4 regions of the Desulfitobacterium sp. LBE genome follow, and region 1 is predicted to be linked to each of the others. Evidence: riboswitches for the same ligand, from Rfam matches in the RefSeq annotation. Region 1 holds a riboswitch; each other region holds the start of a gene.

Region 1 (4,469 bases):
GGGTTGGAAACAGGACGTTTCCAACCAGCCATTGAGCAGGAGCGATTTGGCTGGGCCGAAACCCGGACGAGGGTTTCACCCAAGCCGCCACGCCGCTGAGAATAACTTGGCGGCGCAGGTCCGACGGAGCGGAGGGCTTGAGCGTTAGTTTTGTCCGCGCAGCTTATGGAGCGAACGGTGTAAATTAAAATCCTGGAGACCTGCCTTCAAAGGGGACTCTTGCTCAGGACTGAGGCTTCCTGCAAAGCACAAGACTCAAATAGTCCACTTTCTCCAGCACTTCCTCCGGATCAAGCAAACGAATCTCTTCCCCCGCCTGACCTACCCGGGTAGCTAAAACCGCCTGTGACCCGGTCCTTTGGACATGATTCAGTACCTCCGGCAGATTCCGCGATACTTTCATTAAGACGAGATTAGGGTAGTGCTCATACTCCTCTAAACCTTCAATCCCCGGCAAAACAATCAGAGGCTCATCACCTGTGGCTAAAGGCCAATTTACCCGGGCAGCGGCAGCCGCCATAGCCGTGATCCCTGGGATGGTCTCTATTTGGTCCGGCTCAAGCCGCTCTCTTAGAATGGTCAGTAAATAACTATAGGTACTGTATAAGGAAGGATCACCTAAGGTAAGGAAGGCAACAGAATGCCCTTGACTGAGCTCCGCCTCAATCTTCTCCGCTGCACTCTGCCAAGCAGCCTGGAGTATGCTTTCGTCGGCGGTCATCGGCATTTCCAGCTCTAAAATGCTGACTCCGGAGGGGCAGTGTGACTGGGCAATCTCCCAGGCAACACTTTCCCGCTCCATCTTGGATTTGGGTATGGCGACAACTTGAATAGCTTGTAATATTTCCACGGCTTTCAGGGTAATGAGCTTAGGGTCCCCCGGTCCTACACCCACCCCATAGAATTTGGCCTTTTCCCCGATCAGGGTGGTTACTGTGTTTTTGTCTTCGTTCCTATCCTTCTTCACTTTGTTCCTCCTTAGTTCCTCGTCTTGCAGCCAGTTTGCAGTTCTGCAGTGCCGCTCCCTTGCCAGGGTTCTTGGCTCCTGTGTTTGAGCGGAGACCTTAGCTTCCTTTCCTTCCTGAGAGTATAAATACAGGATTTTGGGCCTGGGCAAGATGAATATCCTTAATGCCCTTCCAGCGTACAGCTTGGATCGAAACCACATCAACATCCTCGTATTGCAAGCTTTTCAGGGCCTCCATACCATGAGCCAATGTCTCTAAAGTTACGGCAGTCACCACTGCCCGTCCCCCAGGTACCAGAGGGGCTTGGTGTAAAATCTCCCGAATCTGTCCATGGCTTCCGCCAATAATGCAGACATCCACAGGAGGGATTTCCTGCAGAGCCAGCGGTGCGGAGCCACGAATCAAGCGCAGGTTGCTTACCCGGAATTTCTCCTGATTCTTCAGGATCAGCTCTTGTGCCTCCGGATTTTCCTCCACCGCATAAACGCAGCCGCGATGAGCCAGAAGAGCAGCTTCAATGCTTATACTTCCCGTCCCGGCTCCCACATCCAAGACCCGGCTCGCGGGGATAATTCCCGCCTTAGCCAGAACTTGAACGCGAATCTCCGTCTTGGTCATGGGGACATCACCGCGTATAAACTCCTCATCCTTGATGCCAAAGCTCCTGGGCAGGGAGAGGACAGATTGTTCCGGCTTATGCTCCGCTTCTTCCGGATAGAGGATCATCACCGCATTGGCGAAATCTTCTTCTGAATTCATGAGCTGATCAGCATCTGTATTCAGCCAACGCTCTTCCGCATAGGTTAAGGCGTTGCCAAGTGAAATCCGCGGATTGCAGCCATAGGTGTGATAATACTCAGCGATCTTCCGGGGTGAGTTTTCACCGCCAGTAAGAACTCCCACTGGCCGGCTGAGATGTAAAGGCAAGCAGTTCAGCGGACGGCCATGGACACTAAGCAGCTCTGCATCCTGCCAGGGTATCTCTGCCCGGGCAAAGGCCAGCTGAATGGAGCTGAGGCCCGGCAATACTTGAATTTCTTCTTGAGGAAACTCCCTTTTCAGCCAAGGAAGCAGACTATAGAAACCTGGATCACCGGAAACCAGGACACTGGCTTTTTTGCCCTGCTGCAATACTTTCTGCAAGGTTTGCCGAGTTTCCGCCAGATTTCCAGTGACCCGGTATGACTCTCCTTGGAAATCCGGGAACAGCTCCAGGGCTCGTATCCCTCCTACCAAAACATCACTCTGAGCGACCATTGCTTCAACAGCCTGGGGAACCCATGCTCTCGTACCAGGGCCTATCCCCACTATTTGAATCATCCCATCACCTTCCCCTCGATTAAGCTCAATAAAAAAGCAAGCTAAACAAAAAAGAGCCCTGAGCGGCTCTTTGGTTCTTCCCTTCGGTATTTCCGAAATCGTCACTACATCATCCATCGCTCGTGGACGTAGCGCAATGTTCAAGGCAGGTCTCCTGGCTTCCAGTCTTTATGCCTCTTCCCTTCCCAGGCTCATCCCAGTGGGCCTTAAGAGACACTCGTGGTTCACAGTGGCGGGACCGCGCCGGATTTTCACCGGCTTCCCTTTTCTTCCTCTAAAGAGGAACCTTGAATACTATTCGGTTGTTAAGACAACTTAATTCGAATTACTAAACTATTCTCTATTTTCGCCAAAATTCCTCCTCCACCGGCGGCCAATGCCAAAATTCTTTGCCGATCTCCATAGCCGGATCGTCCCAGGCGATGATCTCTCCGTTAAGCAAAGTAAAGGCAGTTCCCACCTGAAGTTCCCCATGCACATGGTCTTGAGCCCGGTGGCTTGCCCTTTCAGCCAGTTTAAATAAAAGGCTCCCCCAGCCCTTGCTGCGAATTTCCTCGGCAGCACCTTCAACTGTCGGCAACTCCGCGATGGTCTGCAAGGAATTTTGATCCATACCAGCCAGGGCGGCATGGGCCACCAGGATCTCCATCCGGGCATCGGCAACATGAGTATGAGTATGGAATATTCCCCCGGCCACTTTAATGAGTTTGCCAATATGACCTAAGAGAAGCACCTTTTCGATCTTGCGATAAGCAGCCTCTTCCAGTAAAAAGCCCACAAAATTACTCATCTGAATAATGGCTTCCTCAGGGACCATGAGCTGCTCCCTGGCTACCTTAAAGCCATAATTGCCAGGAGTCAGAACAATGGCTTTGTGTCCATAAGCGACGGCTTGATCCAATTCAGGCAGGATCGAATTCTTAAAGGCTTCTTCCGACATCGGCCGGACGATACCCGTTGTACCTAAGATCGATACCCCTCCCATAATTCCCAGGCGGGGATTCAAGGTCTTTAGAGCAAGCCGTTCCCCTTCAGGCACTTCGATCACCACCAGGATTTCTTCCTGGGGAAATACCTCCCGTACCGCGGCCTGAATCATGGACCGGGGAACAGGATTGATAGCGCTTTCCCCCGGAGGAATCTGCAGACCCTTTTTGGTGACAACTCCGATGCCCCGCCCGCCGCGAATAAGGATTTCTCCTCTTTGAGAAAGGAGCTGCACCCTGGCGACCACTTCCAAACCATGGGTGACATCGGGATCATCTCCCGCATTTTTGATAATGCTTACCCAAGCAACATCTTCCGCCCTGTCCCATCTATGTACAGGCAATTGAAGCCGTTCGCCCTGAGGCAGCGGGATATCCACCTCTGTTCCCTGATGCAGTCCTTTCAGCAAAAGGCAGGCAGCTTTTGCTGCCCCTGCTGCACAACTGCCCGTAGTAAAGCCCGTTTTCCATGAATGCCTGTCCTTCGTCTTTTTCCTCATATCAGCCGCCCCACCCATTATCGTATTTAACTATAATGCTATCATTTCACCTCATAGTTTCAAAATCCTTCATTTGGGCACGAACCTTTTGCTCATAGTTTTTATAAAAAACGTCCAACTCCCCAATATAGTTGTCTTTCCAGGGTTTGTTGCGGCCGCAATAGTGAATAATCGCTGTATTGCTGCGGACCCAATCCAGATCAATTTTAGCATCCCAGTACTTGGGGTTGAGATTATAGAGGGCATAATACCGCTCACTGAGATTATAGATTTTCGCATCTACAGTCAGAGTTCTATCACTATACACCCCATTAAGAACATCCTGGTCAGGCAGGAATAAGCGGTGCTTGTATTCTTCAATATATTGGTAGACTTCATGAACATCCTGTTCCTGGCGCAGCAGGGACAAGTTCATCATCATCACCCCCGAATTGACATAGGTGCTGTCTTCAGCCATATTAAGTCTGACGTGATTGAGCTTTTTCAATAGTTCCTTAACATGGGAGGCTGCTGCGAAGAAGTTTCCTTGGAAGTCTATGGTGTAGAGCTCCTTTAGGGGATTGATGACGACAAGATCAGGATCCAGGTACAAAATTCGTTCAAGGTGATCGGGAAGATAATTCACTGCAAAAATCCGGTAATACATTTCCTTGGGATAGCGGCTGGTAATAGGTGCCTTGCTCAAACCTTCATCA
Region 2 (4,469 bases), 1.3 Mb from region 1:
CATTGTGGTGTGCGCCAGCCTCCTCGTTGTGCTCAGTGTTCTGTTTGCCCCGGGAAGAGGTATTCTGCACAGGGTGTACCGGCACAGGAAGAATAAGCTGATGCTGAAACTGGAAGGGAGTGGGCCTGATGTCCCCACAATTTGAAATACAACTGATTGCCGTCATTGTGGCGGTGGCCTGCGCCCTGCCCGGTGTCTTTCTGGTGCTGCGGAAAATGGCCATGATGTCGGATTCCATCACCCATACGATTCTGCTGGGCATTGTGCTGGCCTTCTTTGTCACTCATGATCTTTCTTCCTCCTTTCTGATCGCCGGTGCCGCATTAATGGGGGTCGTCACCGTGTGGCTGACGGAAATGCTGGGGCGTACGCGGCTTTTGGCGGAAGATGCAGCCATCGGTATTGTGTTCCCCTTCCTCTTTTCCATAGCCATTATCTTGATTACGCGCTATGCGGGTTCGGTGCATTTGGACACTGACTCGGTACTGCTGGGAGAGCTGGCCTTTGCTCCCTTTGACCGCATGATCGTGGGGGGAGTGGATCTGGGCGCGAAAGCCATTCATACCACAGGGATTCTTTTGCTTATTAACCTGGCGGTGATCATCATCTTCTTCAAGGAGCTGAAACTTGCCACCTTCGATCCCATGCTGGCCTCTGTGTTGGGTTTTGCGCCGACCCTGGTCCATTACGGTCTGATGACCCTGGTTTCGCTTACCACAGTGGGGGCTTTTCAGGCGGTGGGCTCCATTTTGGTGGTAGCGTTTATGATTGGCCCGCCGGTCACGGCCTATCTGCTTACCGATGATTTAAAGCGGATGTTGATTTTAAGCGGGGTGATCGGGGCCATCAACGGCTTATTAGGCTATCGGGCGGCAGCCCTGCTGGACGTATCCATCGCCGGCTGTATGGCCATGATGACGGGAATTTCTTTCTTGCTGGTCTTTATCTTTGCTCCCGGCCGGGGGCTTGTGAGCACGCTGAGCAGACGCCGCAGTCAAAAAATAGGCTTTGCCAAAATGATACTTTTGCTCCATCTTTATCACCACGAGGAAAGTGAAGCAAACCTTGCTGAGATACAAAGTTATTTGCGCCTGGATGGGGAGCTTACGAAAAATCTGATCGCCCTTTTGCAAAAGGAAGGGTGTATTGAGTTAAACAACAGCGTGATCAAGCTGACTGAACAGGGGCGCCTGACCAGCCTGCGCAGCTATGAGACCTTGCTTTCAGGCTAAGCTGTCAAGAAAAGAGGGATATCCCTGTGAAGGAGGTATCCATTTTTTTTGTTTCAGATTCAGTTATTCTGAAGAAGGTAATTCTGAAGAATTCTAAAGATTCGCTGAAATACATTGTAATTGGGCAAGAAATTTCTTATTCTATCTATAATTTCATATGGGGATGAGTACGATTTTTCAGAGGAAAAACCGTAAGGGAAGTCAGTCAAAGCTGACGCGGTGCCCGCCACTGTAGAAGGGAGTTAACTCACCATAAGGTCACTGGATAGTTATATCCGGGAAGACGGGAGTTAATGAGGAACTTAAGCCAGGAGACCTGCTCATGCCCCGGATTCAAAACAACCTACGGGATGTTAGGGAGGTGGATATCGTGTTCAGAACACTATTATTAAATACAGGATAGAAAGCCCTTCCGTTTGGAAAGGGTTTTTTTGTTTTGGGTCAATGATTTTGGGTCAATGATTCTGAAGAATTCTAAAGATTAGCTGAAAGAAATTGAAATTATACAAGAGTTTTTTTATAGTTAGAGGCAGCTAACTTACTTGAGCATACCTAAATTGCCGGGAGGAAGAGGAGCTTCCCCGCTCATGAGCAAAGGTGCAGGTAAGGGAGTTTAACTATTTTTATGGAGGTAGAAAAGATGAACAAGCCCAAGTTACATTTGCTTCGGAAGCGGTTCGCTCCCCTGCTGATTCTGGTTGTCGTTCTTTTGGTTGGCCTGCCTGGGTGCAGTCCTTCCCCGACGACTTCAAAGGCGCCGGAGGAAGGGAAGAAGGAGGAGCTGGTCCTGGCTGTGGGAATGGCCGATTATGGGATGTTCGATCCCAAAAAGACCTGGGGTGCCATCGGGCAAATCCGCTTAACCCACAGTTCACTGCTTAAAGCCACGAAGGACTTAACTTTTGTCGGCGATCTGGCCAAATCCTTTGAGACGAGTAAAGACGGCTATACCTGGACCTTCAAAATCCGCAATGATGCCAAATTTTCCAACGGCGACCCGGTTACCATAGAGGATGTCCTGTTTACCTATGAAATGCTGAAAGAAGACGGCATCGCCTTTGACCTTTCCTTTGTCGATAAAATGGAGATTAGCGGCAAGGATACCATCGTGTTTACTTTGCAAGAGCCGCGTTCCACATTTGTCAGTCAGCTTTCCGAAATCGGCATTGTGCCCAAACATATTTATGATGACAATTATTCCAAAAACCCCATTGGCTCCGGACCCTATCAGGTAACCCAGTATAATGACGGCGAACAAATCATCATGGACTATAACCCTTATTGGTATGGTGAGGAGCCTCAATTCAAGAAACTCACCTTCCTGCTGCTGGGGGAAGATGCCGCTTTTGCAGCGGCCAAGGCCGGTCAAGTTGATATTTGTTACATTCCTCCCAAATTTGCCGGACAAACCCTGCCGGGAATGACCTTACACGTTCTGGAGAGCGTTGATTCCAGAGGAATTAGTCTTCCTGTCCTGCCCAGCGGCGGAACCGGGTATATCAACGCCAACGAGGTCAAAGTCGGCAATGATATTACCTCTCATTTGGCCATCCGTCAAGCATTGAACATTGGGTTAAGCCGTCAGGGAATTATTGATGTGACCATGGACGGATACGGAAAGGCTGCCTATTCCATTGTGGATGGCACACCCTGGTTTAATGAAAAAACGGTCATTGAGGATGGCCGGGTTGAAGAGGCCAAGCAATTGCTGGCAGATGCCGGGTGGGCCGATACCAACAAGGATGGCATTGTCGAGAAGGATGGGCTGAAGGCCGAATTTGATTTATATTTTCCTTCCAGTGACCAGCTGCGCGGTGACATCGCCCTGGCTGTTGCCGATCAGGCCCTTGGTCTGGGTATTAAGATCAATATCATCGGTGCTACCTGGGATGAAATATTTATCCAGGGCAAGGCCAATGCCTGCCTATGGGGAGGCGGCCGACTTCACCCCCATCAATTGTATACTATGTATTCATCTCAGGTGATCAATACCGGGTACAATAACATGCCTTCTTATATCAATCCCACTTCTGATGACTATATAAAGAAAGCTTTGTACGCCAGCACTCAGGAAGAAGCCAATCAATACTGGAAACTGGCCCAATGGGATGGGAAAACCGGTTTCAGCCCCCTTGGTGACGCTCCCATCGTTTGGCTGGCCCGTGTCGACCATCTGTACCTTGTCAATGATCAGGTGAATATCGGCAACCAACTCATGCATTCCCATGGCTATGAATTTGGACTGTTTGGCAATATCACGGAGTGGTCGATCAACCCTTAAAGCCAATCAAGCTGAACGCTCTATCAGAACAGGTGCGTCTGAAACGCCTGCCCGAAGCATTGGCGTTTTGAACGCACCTGTTTGAATGGGGCCGCTCTATAAACGGGAGGTGCTGTGTTATGTCTCAAAAAATCCTCAGGCGCTTTCTGCGCATGATTACCCTGATGCTGGGCTTATCCATCCTGACCTTCTGGTTAATCCATTTGTCTCCGATTGATCCTGTCAATGCCTATGCGATCAGTGATACCTCTATGTCACAGGAACAGCTGGAAAAGCTGAAGGAATACTGGGGGGTTAACAAATCCCCTGTGGAACAATATTTTTCCTGGGCAGGGGCCTTGCTGCAGGGTGATTTTGGTATGTCCAAGCTGTATAGAGTCCCCGTTATGGACATTATTAAAAGCAGAGCCATGACATCTTTTGCGCTCATGGGAACAGCATGGCTCTTGTCCGGTGTTTTCGGCTATCTGCTGGGAGCGGTGGCCGCCATGAGAAGAGGGAAGCTGCTGGATCGCTTTATTAAATGGTACAGTTATATTCTGGTTTCCATACCCACCTTTTTGCTGGCTTTAATTTTACTGCTTGTTTTTGCAGTCTGGCTGGGAATGTTTCCGATCGGCCTGACTAAACCCATAGGACTGGCGGATGCCGATGTTACTTTGGCGGACCGCCTCCGCCATTTCATTCTTCCCGCCTTGACGTTAAGCCTTTTAGGGGTTGCCAATATCGCCATGCACACCCGGGAAAAAATGATCGATATCCTCAATACGGAATATGTGACCTTTGCCAGAGCACGAGGAGAAACAGCCTGGCAGATTTTCAAAAACCATGGTTTCCGCAACTCCATTATTCCGGCTATTTCCATTCAGTTTGCCTATTTCAGTGAATTGTTCGGCGGTTCCGTTCTGGCGGAGCAGGTATTTGCCTATCCGGGGCTGGGCAGCACTCTGACCACC
Region 3 (4,469 bases), 1.4 Mb from region 1:
TCTCGGTAACCTAAGATTTACAGACCGCAGCATTTCCCGTTTGGCAAAGACCTCACTGCAGGTTCCTTCTAAGACCACTGTTCCTTCATCCATAACAAAGACCCGATCACAATAGAGAGGCACAATGTCGATATCATGGGTGGCGATCAGGATGGTTAGATCCATCCCTTTGAGCGTCTCTAAGAGAAGCTCCATGATCTCCGAAATTCCTTTGGGGTCCAGCCCTGCTGTAGGTTCATCCAGTACCAGGACCTGAGGTTCCATAGCCAAAACTCCGGCAATAGCGACACGTTTTTTCTGTCCAAAACTGAGGGCATGGGTGGGCTTATGGCGAAGATGGGAAATCCCCGTTCTTGCCAAAGCATGCTCTACCCTTCTCTGCACCTCATCCTTAGGCAATTGGAGATTCAGCACTCCATAGGAAACATCCTGATAGACGCTTGCCGAAAACAGCTGATTATCCGGATCTTGAAACACCATGCCCACAGCCTGCCTAAGGTTCATGAGCCCTTTCCGGGAGTAATCAACAGGCTGACCGCCAAAAAACACCTCTCCTGAAGAGGGTTTCAGAATTCCGTTCAAATGCTGGAACAGGGTGGATTTGCCTGCCCCATTCCCACCTAGCAGTGCTGTAACCTGACCCTTGGGAATCACTATATTGATTCCCTTAAGAGCGTGAGTTCCATCAGGATAGTGGTAGTGCAAATCTTTAAGTTGTATGATGTTATCCGGCATGATGCTTTCCTTCATTCTCTTTCCTCAAATCTTTTAGCAGATCTATCATTTTAAAAATAATGTCAGGAAGACAAACGCTCCATTGATCACTACGGCCAGAAGCACTAAATTTCTATTATTCTCATAGCTTTCCTCCAGAACCTTGATCTCTCCGTCATATCCTCGGGCCTCTAAAGAAGTATACAGCTCATTAGAGCGTTTATAAGCACGAATGAACAGGACAGATACCAAACTCCCCATTGAGCGATACCCGGTTTTAAGATTGACATAGCCCAGCCGGGAGTTTTGAGCAGTCAGCATGGTGCCAGCAGTCTCTAAAAGCACGAAGATAAAACGATAAATAAGTCCCATCATTTCCACCATAAGTTTGGGCAGCCTGAGCCTCCTCAATACGGACAGCAAATCCACCATGGGAGTGCTTAGGGATAGAAAATAGAGGCAGGATACAGAGCCGAGCACCCGAAAAAAGAGATTAACCCCTTCCCGTATCCCATTTTCTGAAATGCCTACCCAATAGCCTGCTATGGAATAGGCCCATAAAAAGCTGTAAACATCACGAGAAATATTAACGGCAATTGTAAAAATACCGATCATTAAAAACGACATAGGAATGATCATCAATTTTAGCCATACAGAGAGAGGTGCCCCTCCGAAGAATATGGCAACTCCACTCATGAACATAATCACGGCTATAGAAACAAACAATTGATCGGCCCACAGACACACTCCCAGGGTCAAGAAGGCAACGATGAATTTTTGCATAGGATCAATCGTTTTAAGTCGAGAAGCATAGGCATAAGTATCCGTATTCAGCATATCTTTGCAGCCTCCTTTACCCTTTCAGTGTGCACTTATTCATTTGCCGGTTTCCTGTTCCATAGGGTTCCAAGTTGTTTAATCGTGTTTACTCCGGCCCTTATAATAACCTAAGCCAAAACCGATGACTCCCGCTCCCAGGCCTGCTTGAAGGGCAAAGAGCAGGCTCTCGATTTCCCCGCTGGCCGGCTCAAAGAAGGGGGAAAACCAAGGCTCATAATCCTCCTGAATATTCAGGATCTCTTCCTCGGCCAAACCATCCGCCCCGCCGAATTCAGCGTCCTGGACAAGAACTAAGGGAATAACGGTTATAGCCACTACAAGCAGGAATAACAACACATTAACCTTAAAAGTGGATCGTTTTGTTTGTTCTACACCTGAATTAGCCATTGTTATACCTCCTTTGTTAACAGCTTGAGATCTTGCAGCTCACTTTTTCCATAGCTGGCCAGTGCGTTGAAGATGATGACAGTCAGAATCCCCTCACTGATCGCTAAGGGTATCTGAGTCACAGCAAAGATACTGGCAAATTTAGTAAGAGAAGCAGCAAAACCGCCCACTTCCGAAGGGAAGGCAAGGGCCAATTGAATGGAAGTCATGACATAGGTGGCCAAATCGCCTAAGGAAGCGGCCAGAAATACACCTAACCATTGTGGTCCTTTAAATTTTTGTACCAGTTTATACACGCCAAAGGCTACAAAGGGACCAACCACTGCCATAGAAAAGGTATTGGCGCCTAAGGTGGTCAATCCGCCGTGGGCCAGCAGCAAGGCCTGAAACAAAAGGACAATAACGCCGATAACTGCCATAGCTGTGGGGCCAAATAGGATGGCACCAAAGCCTACTCCGGTTGGATGGGAACAGCTCCCGGTAACCGAGGGTAATTTAAGAGCAGAAAGCACAAAAACAAAAGCCCCGGCCATAGCTAAAAGAATCTTCAAGCGTGGATTAAGAGAAATGGTTTTCTTAATCGAAAAGATACCCAACACGACAAAGGGTATTGCTAAAGCTCCCCAGGCAATGGCCCACCCCGGCTGTAAAAAACCTTCCATAATATGCATAGCCGATGCTTTATAAGGAATAAAAAACATCATCAAGACTAAACCAATAAAGAGCTGTATACGTTTGTTCATACTCCCCACTCCTTAATTTTTGATACGAACAATCATCTGTAGAATAAACTCAATAATACCTATCGAAAAAGCGTTTTCGCCGCAAGAAAAATAACCCTTCCTTACGGAAGGGTTTGCTATCCTGTATCAGATAAAACTATCTTGAACACCGATATCCACCTCCCTAACATCCCGTAGGTTCCTTGAATCGAGAATATGAGCAGGTTTCCTGGCTCAAGTTCATCATTAACCTACGTCTTCCCAGACAGTAATCCAGTGACATCATTGTAGGTTAACTCCCTTTTACAGTGGCGGGCACCGCGTCAGCTTCAACTGACTTCCCTTATGATTCCTCTTGCGAAGAATCAACTCAATTCTCAATATTTAATTTCAAGAACATTATAGCAATTTTTCAGCCAAATTGTATATAATTATATTAGAAATAAATACTTATTTTATTTAAGGTTGGGAGCATTTTAAAAACGTTCAAAATGGTGATATTAATCCCGAGGATTTTAATCAATGAAAATTAAGCTAAGGAGAAAACCATGCAAAACGATATTCAAGAGTTCTTAGACCAGGAGATCTGGGCAGTAGTCGGAGTCTCTAAAGATCCGACCAAATTTGGCACAAAGGTCTACCATAAACTCAAACAATGCGGCTATACGGTGTATCCCATTAATCCCAAACTCTCTGAGCTGGACGGAGAGCCTTGTTTCCCCTCTTTAAGCGCCTTGCCCGTTCGCCCTGATGTGGTCAGCCTCATCGTCCCTCCTCAGATATCGGAACAAATTATTGACCAATGTGCCCAATTAGGTATCAAAAGGGTCTGGATGCAGCCTGGCGCCGAAAGCGATGAAGCCTTGATGAAAGGGCGCGCAAACCAAATGCAGCTGATTGCTCATGAATGCGTACTGGTTGAAGCCCGGTCCCGCCGCTAAACCTGAAAAAAGGCAAATCCTGAAAATAAGCAGCAAAAAACCGTACTGGCATCAGTACGGTTCGTTTTAACTATGGAGCGGGTGATGGGAATCGAACCCACGTAGCTAGCTTGGAAGGCTAGTGCTCTACCATTGAGCTACACCCGCAGGTGTGGTAGCAGGGGAGAGATTTGAACTCTCGAATGAGCGGGTATGAACCACTTGCCTTAGACCACTTGGCTACCCTGCCATGGCTCCCCGAGCAGGACTCGAACCTGCAACCTACCGGTTAACAGCCGGTTGCTCCACCATTGAGCTATCGAGGAATATTGATTTATTACTGGCGGAGAAGGAGGGATTCGAACCCTCGCAGCAGTTACCCACTCTAACGGTTTAGCAAACCGTCCTCTTCAGCCACTTGAGTACTTCTCCGTAACCCTGCTTTTTGGTGCGGAAGATGGGACTTGAACCCATACGGTGTTACCCACACGCCCCTCAAACGTGCGCGTCTGCCAGTTCCGCCACTCCCGCATTGTTTTATGGAGCCGTTAACCGGATTTGAACCGGTGACCTCATCCTTACCAAGGATGCGCTCTACCAACTGAGCTATAACGGCATCGAGGATCTCTTCTGATTTAAATGGTGCGCTCGAAGGGATTCGAACCCCTGGCCTTCTGATTCGTAGTCAGACGCTCTATCCAGCTGAGCTACGAGCGCATTGTTTGGAGCGGGTGACGAGATTCGAACTCGCGACTTTCACCTTGGCAAGGTGACACTCTACCACTGAGTTACACCCGCATGTCCCTGACATGCTCTAAAGAAAATGGTGAGCCATCCGCGACTCGAACGCGGGACACCCTGATTAAAAGTCAGGTGCTCTACCGAC
Region 4 (4,469 bases), 1.3 Mb from region 1:
AATAGATTATGCTTGCGGCGCAGAGCTGGTTGGTATCACCATTACCTTGGATGTCATGCCCAGAGCCGTAGAGATTGCCGAAGAATTCCACCGTTTGGGGATACCCGTTGTAGCCGGGGGAATTCATGTTACCAGCAGTCCGGATGAATGCCGGGGATATTTCGACGCCATTTGTATCGGCGCTGCCGAGCGGGTATGGGAACGGATGATCGAAGATGCGGAAGAAAGCCGATTACAGCAGGTCTATCATGATATGACGGATTTCCGGGGGGAGGAGATTGCTTCTCCGGCTTATCACCGAATCGATAAAAACCGCTACCTCTATACCAATATCATGACCACAAGCCGCGGCTGCCCCAACCGCTGTGGCTTCTGCTACAACAGCTGCCGGAACAGGATGTATATCCGCCGCCCCGTTACGGATGTGCTCAGAGATATCGAAGGCCTGGGAACCCGGCATATCCTGTTTATTGACGATAATTTCATCGGTGTGCCTGCCTACACTCGTGAATTGCTTAATCATCTGCGGGGCAGGGAGTTAAAATGGAGCGCCGCTGTCACCACGAAAATCGCCGACTATCCCGATGTCCTGGATTTGATGGCAGAAACGGGCTGCCAAAGCCTTTTTATCGGTTTTGAATCGATCAATAATTCCTCATTGCATGGCGTAAATAAGGATAATCAGTTTGAGAAGTATGAAAGGATTGTCACAGCAATACACAGCCGGGGCATTATGATCAATGCCAGCATGGTATTCGGTCTGGATGGGGATGAACCGGATGTTTTTCAGAGAACACTGGACTGGCTGGTCAAGAACAAAATTGAAACCCTGACCTCCCATATTCTCACTCCCTATCCCGGCACAGAATTGCATGGCCGGATGAAAGAGGAAGGCCGCATCCTCGATCATGAACTGTCCAGGTACAATACAGCTCATGTGGTCTTTCAGCCCAAGGGAATGACGGCAGAGGAATTATATAAGGGCTATCTATGGATCTACCGGGAGTTTTATTCCTTTCCCAATATATGGCGCCGCAGGCCGGAACATAAGGCCCAGCGCAAATCCTTTTTTTTATTTAACATTTTATACCGTAAATTCGGTGGGCTTACATCGGTGCTGGCGCGAATTATTCCCATGAGAACGGTAGGGCGGCTGGCGGCAAGGATCTCCTATAGGGTAAAATAGGGTTCAATGACATATATGGTTAAGTAGTAGCATGATATTGATGATATGTATTGTGAGTTATCAAATAACTAAAGTAGTTAGGGCAGCTCTATATGGGCCAATATGATGGGAATAGGCCTGCGGTCTATCGGCGGCGGAGCCGATGTTTTCTAAAGTCACCCAAGAGAGGAGGGGGACTAAAAGTGAAAAGATTAGTGTTAAGTGTCCTGCTTTTAATAATAAGCTTTTTTCTCAGCATTATAGCACTTAAGTTTGAAATGAAAATAATGGGTCCTGAAGAGGGTTATAATGTGCCTTTTCCAGCTTATCTGATGGCGTGCCTTCTGTATCTTTTAGTATTTTGCGGCATTTATAGTGCCCTAAATCCTCTATTCCAAAATTATAGAGACAATGAAAAATATGTGCTGACAGGTGTTTTCTCTGTGTTGCTATTTGTTGTGTTCAGATTTCCTCTGTCCTATCTTGGACTTATCTGGTTAAATCCTATCTTGTATTAATGCTTAGCGTTAAGAAATTAGGCATCATACAGGATTGTTAAACCTTGTCGCCATAAGAGAAAGTTATCAATAGAGTAGTTGACAGATTTTATTGAATAGTATAGCATATTAATAACTTGTGTTGAAAAACAACAAAATAATAGGGGTTTTTAGGATTAATTGGTTGCGATAGCAACGAATTAATCCTGAACGCTGCCGACATAACTAAAAGGAAAGAGCATGAACGAACGTATAGACAAAAGAAAATCACTGATCAAAGCGATTTCAGCCATCGATCGTTATAGCCAGACCTATATCGGCAGAAATGTCAAAGACTATAACATCGGACAGGGACAATGGGCATTTTTGACCCAATTGCTGTTTAATTACGATGGTATAACTCAGGAAGAGTTAAGCGAACTACTCAATATCGATAAGGCCAACACAGCGAGAGCCTTGAAAAAGCTTGAAGAAGAGGGTTATGTATACAGAGAAGAAGACCCTAAAGACGGGCGTAAGAAAATTGTTTATGTCACAGCCAAAGCAAGGGACTTTGAACAAGAATTTCATGAAGTGTTTAAAGGATTAAACCGGATTCTGGCCAAAGATTTTACGGAGGATGAGCGGGAAACCGCCAGGCGGATTTTGTATAAAATGCTGGATAATATCGCCGATTATGAACGCAGGCATAGATAAAAGTGGCCTAAGGAGGAGAAGTCAGTGGAGATCTTAATGAAACCGATCGGCTATATCAAGTCTCCTTATAAGGAAAAAGGCGAAGCCCCCAGGCAAAGCACTCTTTCGGGAGAAACGACGGCTGTTATTGAAATTCTCGAAGAATACCAGGAAGGTATTGCCGATATCCAAGAAGGAGAGTATGGGGTCATTTTGTTTTACTTTCATAAATCCGAGGGATATAAGCTGATGACCCTTTCCCGCAGAAACAATCAGGTTATGGGTGTGTTTTCCACACGATCCCCCAACCGGCCCAACGGCATCGGTCTGTCCACAGTCCGGTTTGTGAAAAGAGAGGGCAACCGTCTGTTTTTTGAGGGAGTGGATATGCTGGATAATACCCCCGTACTCGATATTAAGCCTTATATTGACCCGGCCGCTGTGGCCGATTGAACGAAACTTGTTTTAATGACATAGGGATAGAGCTTGTTGTTTAAAGCTGAATAAGAAACTATTGACAGGTTTACGCAAGTAATGAAAAGGGAATCAGGTGCAAATCCTGAGCAACCCCCGTTACTGTAAGCGCCGTTAAAGATTTATTTATCTTCATGCCACTGGCGAAGACTGGGAAGGCGATAAATAAAGGCGCGAGCCAGGAGACCTGCCTGTTAATAAAACTACAATTCATTTTCCGGAGGGGAGGGTGATTTATTTTCTTTGCCCAAAATTAAAGAGAAGACATAAAAAAACCAGGACAGATGCTCAGACTCCGGTCAGGAAAAAGTCAGGAAGAAAGGTGAAGAACAATGGAGAAACGCTATAGCCAAAGAATAGTTGCCTTATTGGTCATGGTCATGATCATACTCTTGGGGGGCTGCAATTCATCAGCCGCCAACCAACCGGCGGAAAACCCACCGGCTGAAAAAGCAGTTGCAGCCGGGACTTACACGGCAAAAGCAGCCGGTTATCACGGAGATCTTGAAGTGACCACGGAAGTGGATCAGGAAGGAAAAATCACAAAGATTACCATAGGCGAAAATACGGAAACCGAGGATGTTGGCGGCATCGCCATGGAGAAAATACCCCAGCGTATTATAGAAGCTCAATCCCTGGATGTGGACGTGATTGCCGGTGCGACACTGACCAGTAAGGGGATCATCAATGGGGTGGCCGCGGCCTTAAAGGAGGCCGGTGCAGATCCTGTTCACTACGGTTATGTTGCCCCTGAAGAAGAGAGCGGGGCGATCATGTCCCCTCTGAATAAGAGTGCCCTACCCGTAAAGAAAGAAACCACCGGTTCCATAACCATTAAGGATGTCAAAGGCCGGGAGGTAACCCTTGACCTGCCTATTTCCTCCTATGCTATCAGCACCATGGATGTCATCGACTATATTATACCGCTGAAAGGTGAAGAGGCTTTTGCTATGCTGGTTGCTTCCGGACAGGACGGCGGTGGCGGTATCCAAAAATATGCTCAGCTGTATAAGCCCATTGTCGGGGACTATACCCAACATTTAGGCCAGATTTCCGATCATAACGCGCCTTTTGACCTGGAAATGGTTTTGTCCATGAATCCCGATGTCCTCATCGTCAATTCAGCTATGGCCGCTCATAAATATGCCTTGGAAATAGAGGAACAGCTTACGGCGGCCGGAATCAGCATTGTTCTCATCGATGTTCCCGGCAAGACATTGGATAAGTCGGTTCAGGAGACCATGAAGCTCCTGGGCAAGATTTTCCAGGAGGGGGAAAAAGCCGCTGAAGTAGCAGCGTTCATAGATAAGCAGTATGAACTCCTTGCAGCCAAAAATCTTGCTCAGCGTCAGAATAAACCCAAGGTCTATTATGAAAAGTCAGGATATTCCGAGGTCTACGGGAGCACGGGAACCAGCGTTTCCGGATGGGGTCTGCCGATTGCTATTGCCGGCGGCGACAATATTGCCGATGCCGTTCTTTTAGATAAAGCATCAGCCGGAGGAAGCAGCAATACCCTTGATCCTGAGTATGTCATTAAAGCCGATCCTGATTACATCATTCTCAGCGGAGTCAATGACGGCTGGCTGGACAGTCTTAAGCAAAAGAAAGAACCTCCTCAGTATGATATTATCAACAGAACCGGCTGGAGCAATTTG

Evidence for each region. Region 1 has a riboswitch for cobalamin ahead of cbiE (precorrin-6y C5,15-methyltransferase (decarboxylating) subunit CbiE). Riboswitches for the same ligand answer to the same signal wherever they lie in the genome.
Region 2: it holds a riboswitch for cobalamin, as region 1 does, so the genes downstream of both, DESLBE_RS16525 (ABC transporter substrate-binding protein) here and cbiE (precorrin-6y C5,15-methyltransferase (decarboxylating) subunit CbiE) in region 1, are expected to answer to the same signal.
Region 3: it holds a riboswitch for cobalamin, as region 1 does, so the genes downstream of both, DESLBE_RS03715 (energy-coupling factor ABC transporter permease) here and cbiE (precorrin-6y C5,15-methyltransferase (decarboxylating) subunit CbiE) in region 1, are expected to answer to the same signal.
Region 4: it holds a riboswitch for cobalamin, as region 1 does, so the genes downstream of both, DESLBE_RS16570 (ABC transporter substrate-binding protein) here and cbiE (precorrin-6y C5,15-methyltransferase (decarboxylating) subunit CbiE) in region 1, are expected to answer to the same signal.

What each region holds. Positions count from the first base shown of each region.
Region 1 covers NZ_VLKD01000001.1:2,195,178-2,199,646, forward strand. The annotation lists partial or broken gene DESLBE_RS27430 (hypothetical protein) at 4-188, shown strand; gene cobI (precorrin-2 C(20)-methyltransferase) at 224-967, opposite strand; gene cbiE (precorrin-6y C5,15-methyltransferase (decarboxylating) subunit CbiE) at 1,065-2,405, opposite strand; cobalamin riboswitch at 2,415-2,593, opposite strand; gene cbiD (cobalt-precorrin-5B (C(1))-methyltransferase CbiD) at 2,629-3,792, opposite strand; gene DESLBE_RS10400 (glycosyltransferase family 8 protein) at 3,821-4,469, opposite strand, start outside.
Region 2 covers NZ_VLKD01000001.1:3,482,860-3,487,328, reverse strand. The annotation lists gene DESLBE_RS16535 (iron chelate uptake ABC transporter family permease subunit) at 1-145, shown strand, start outside; gene DESLBE_RS16530 (metal ABC transporter permease) at 129-1,232, shown strand; cobalamin riboswitch at 1,381-1,571, shown strand; gene DESLBE_RS16525 (ABC transporter substrate-binding protein) at 1,873-3,513, shown strand; gene DESLBE_RS16520 (ABC transporter permease) at 3,633-4,469, shown strand, end outside.
Region 3 covers NZ_VLKD01000001.1:775,705-780,173, forward strand. The annotation lists gene DESLBE_RS03700 (ATP-binding cassette domain-containing protein) at 1-735, opposite strand, end outside; gene cbiQ (cobalt ECF transporter T component CbiQ) at 781-1,551, opposite strand; gene DESLBE_RS03710 (energy-coupling factor ABC transporter substrate-binding protein) at 1,630-1,941, opposite strand; gene DESLBE_RS03715 (energy-coupling factor ABC transporter permease) at 1,944-2,684, opposite strand; cobalamin riboswitch at 2,865-3,052, opposite strand; gene DESLBE_RS03720 (CoA-binding protein) at 3,212-3,604, shown strand; tRNA gene DESLBE_RS03725 (tRNA-Gly) at 3,678-3,751, opposite strand; tRNA gene DESLBE_RS03730 (tRNA-Ile) at 3,757-3,833, opposite strand; tRNA gene DESLBE_RS03735 (tRNA-Asn) at 3,835-3,909, opposite strand; tRNA gene DESLBE_RS03740 (tRNA-Ser) at 3,925-4,015, opposite strand; tRNA gene DESLBE_RS03745 (tRNA-Leu) at 4,030-4,114, opposite strand; tRNA gene DESLBE_RS03750 (tRNA-Thr) at 4,124-4,199, opposite strand; tRNA gene DESLBE_RS03755 (tRNA-Arg) at 4,224-4,300, opposite strand; tRNA gene DESLBE_RS03760 (tRNA-Gly) at 4,307-4,381, opposite strand; tRNA gene DESLBE_RS03765 (tRNA-Lys) at 4,408-4,469, opposite strand, start outside.
Region 4 covers NZ_VLKD01000001.1:3,493,707-3,498,175, reverse strand. The annotation lists gene DESLBE_RS16590 (radical SAM protein) at 1-1,186, shown strand, start outside; gene DESLBE_RS16585 (hypothetical protein) at 1,369-1,683, shown strand; gene DESLBE_RS16580 (MarR family transcriptional regulator) at 1,903-2,358, shown strand; gene tsaA (tRNA (N6-threonylcarbamoyladenosine(37)-N6)-methyltransferase TrmO) at 2,383-2,790, shown strand; cobalamin riboswitch at 2,840-3,021, shown strand; gene DESLBE_RS16570 (ABC transporter substrate-binding protein) at 3,144-4,469, shown strand, end outside.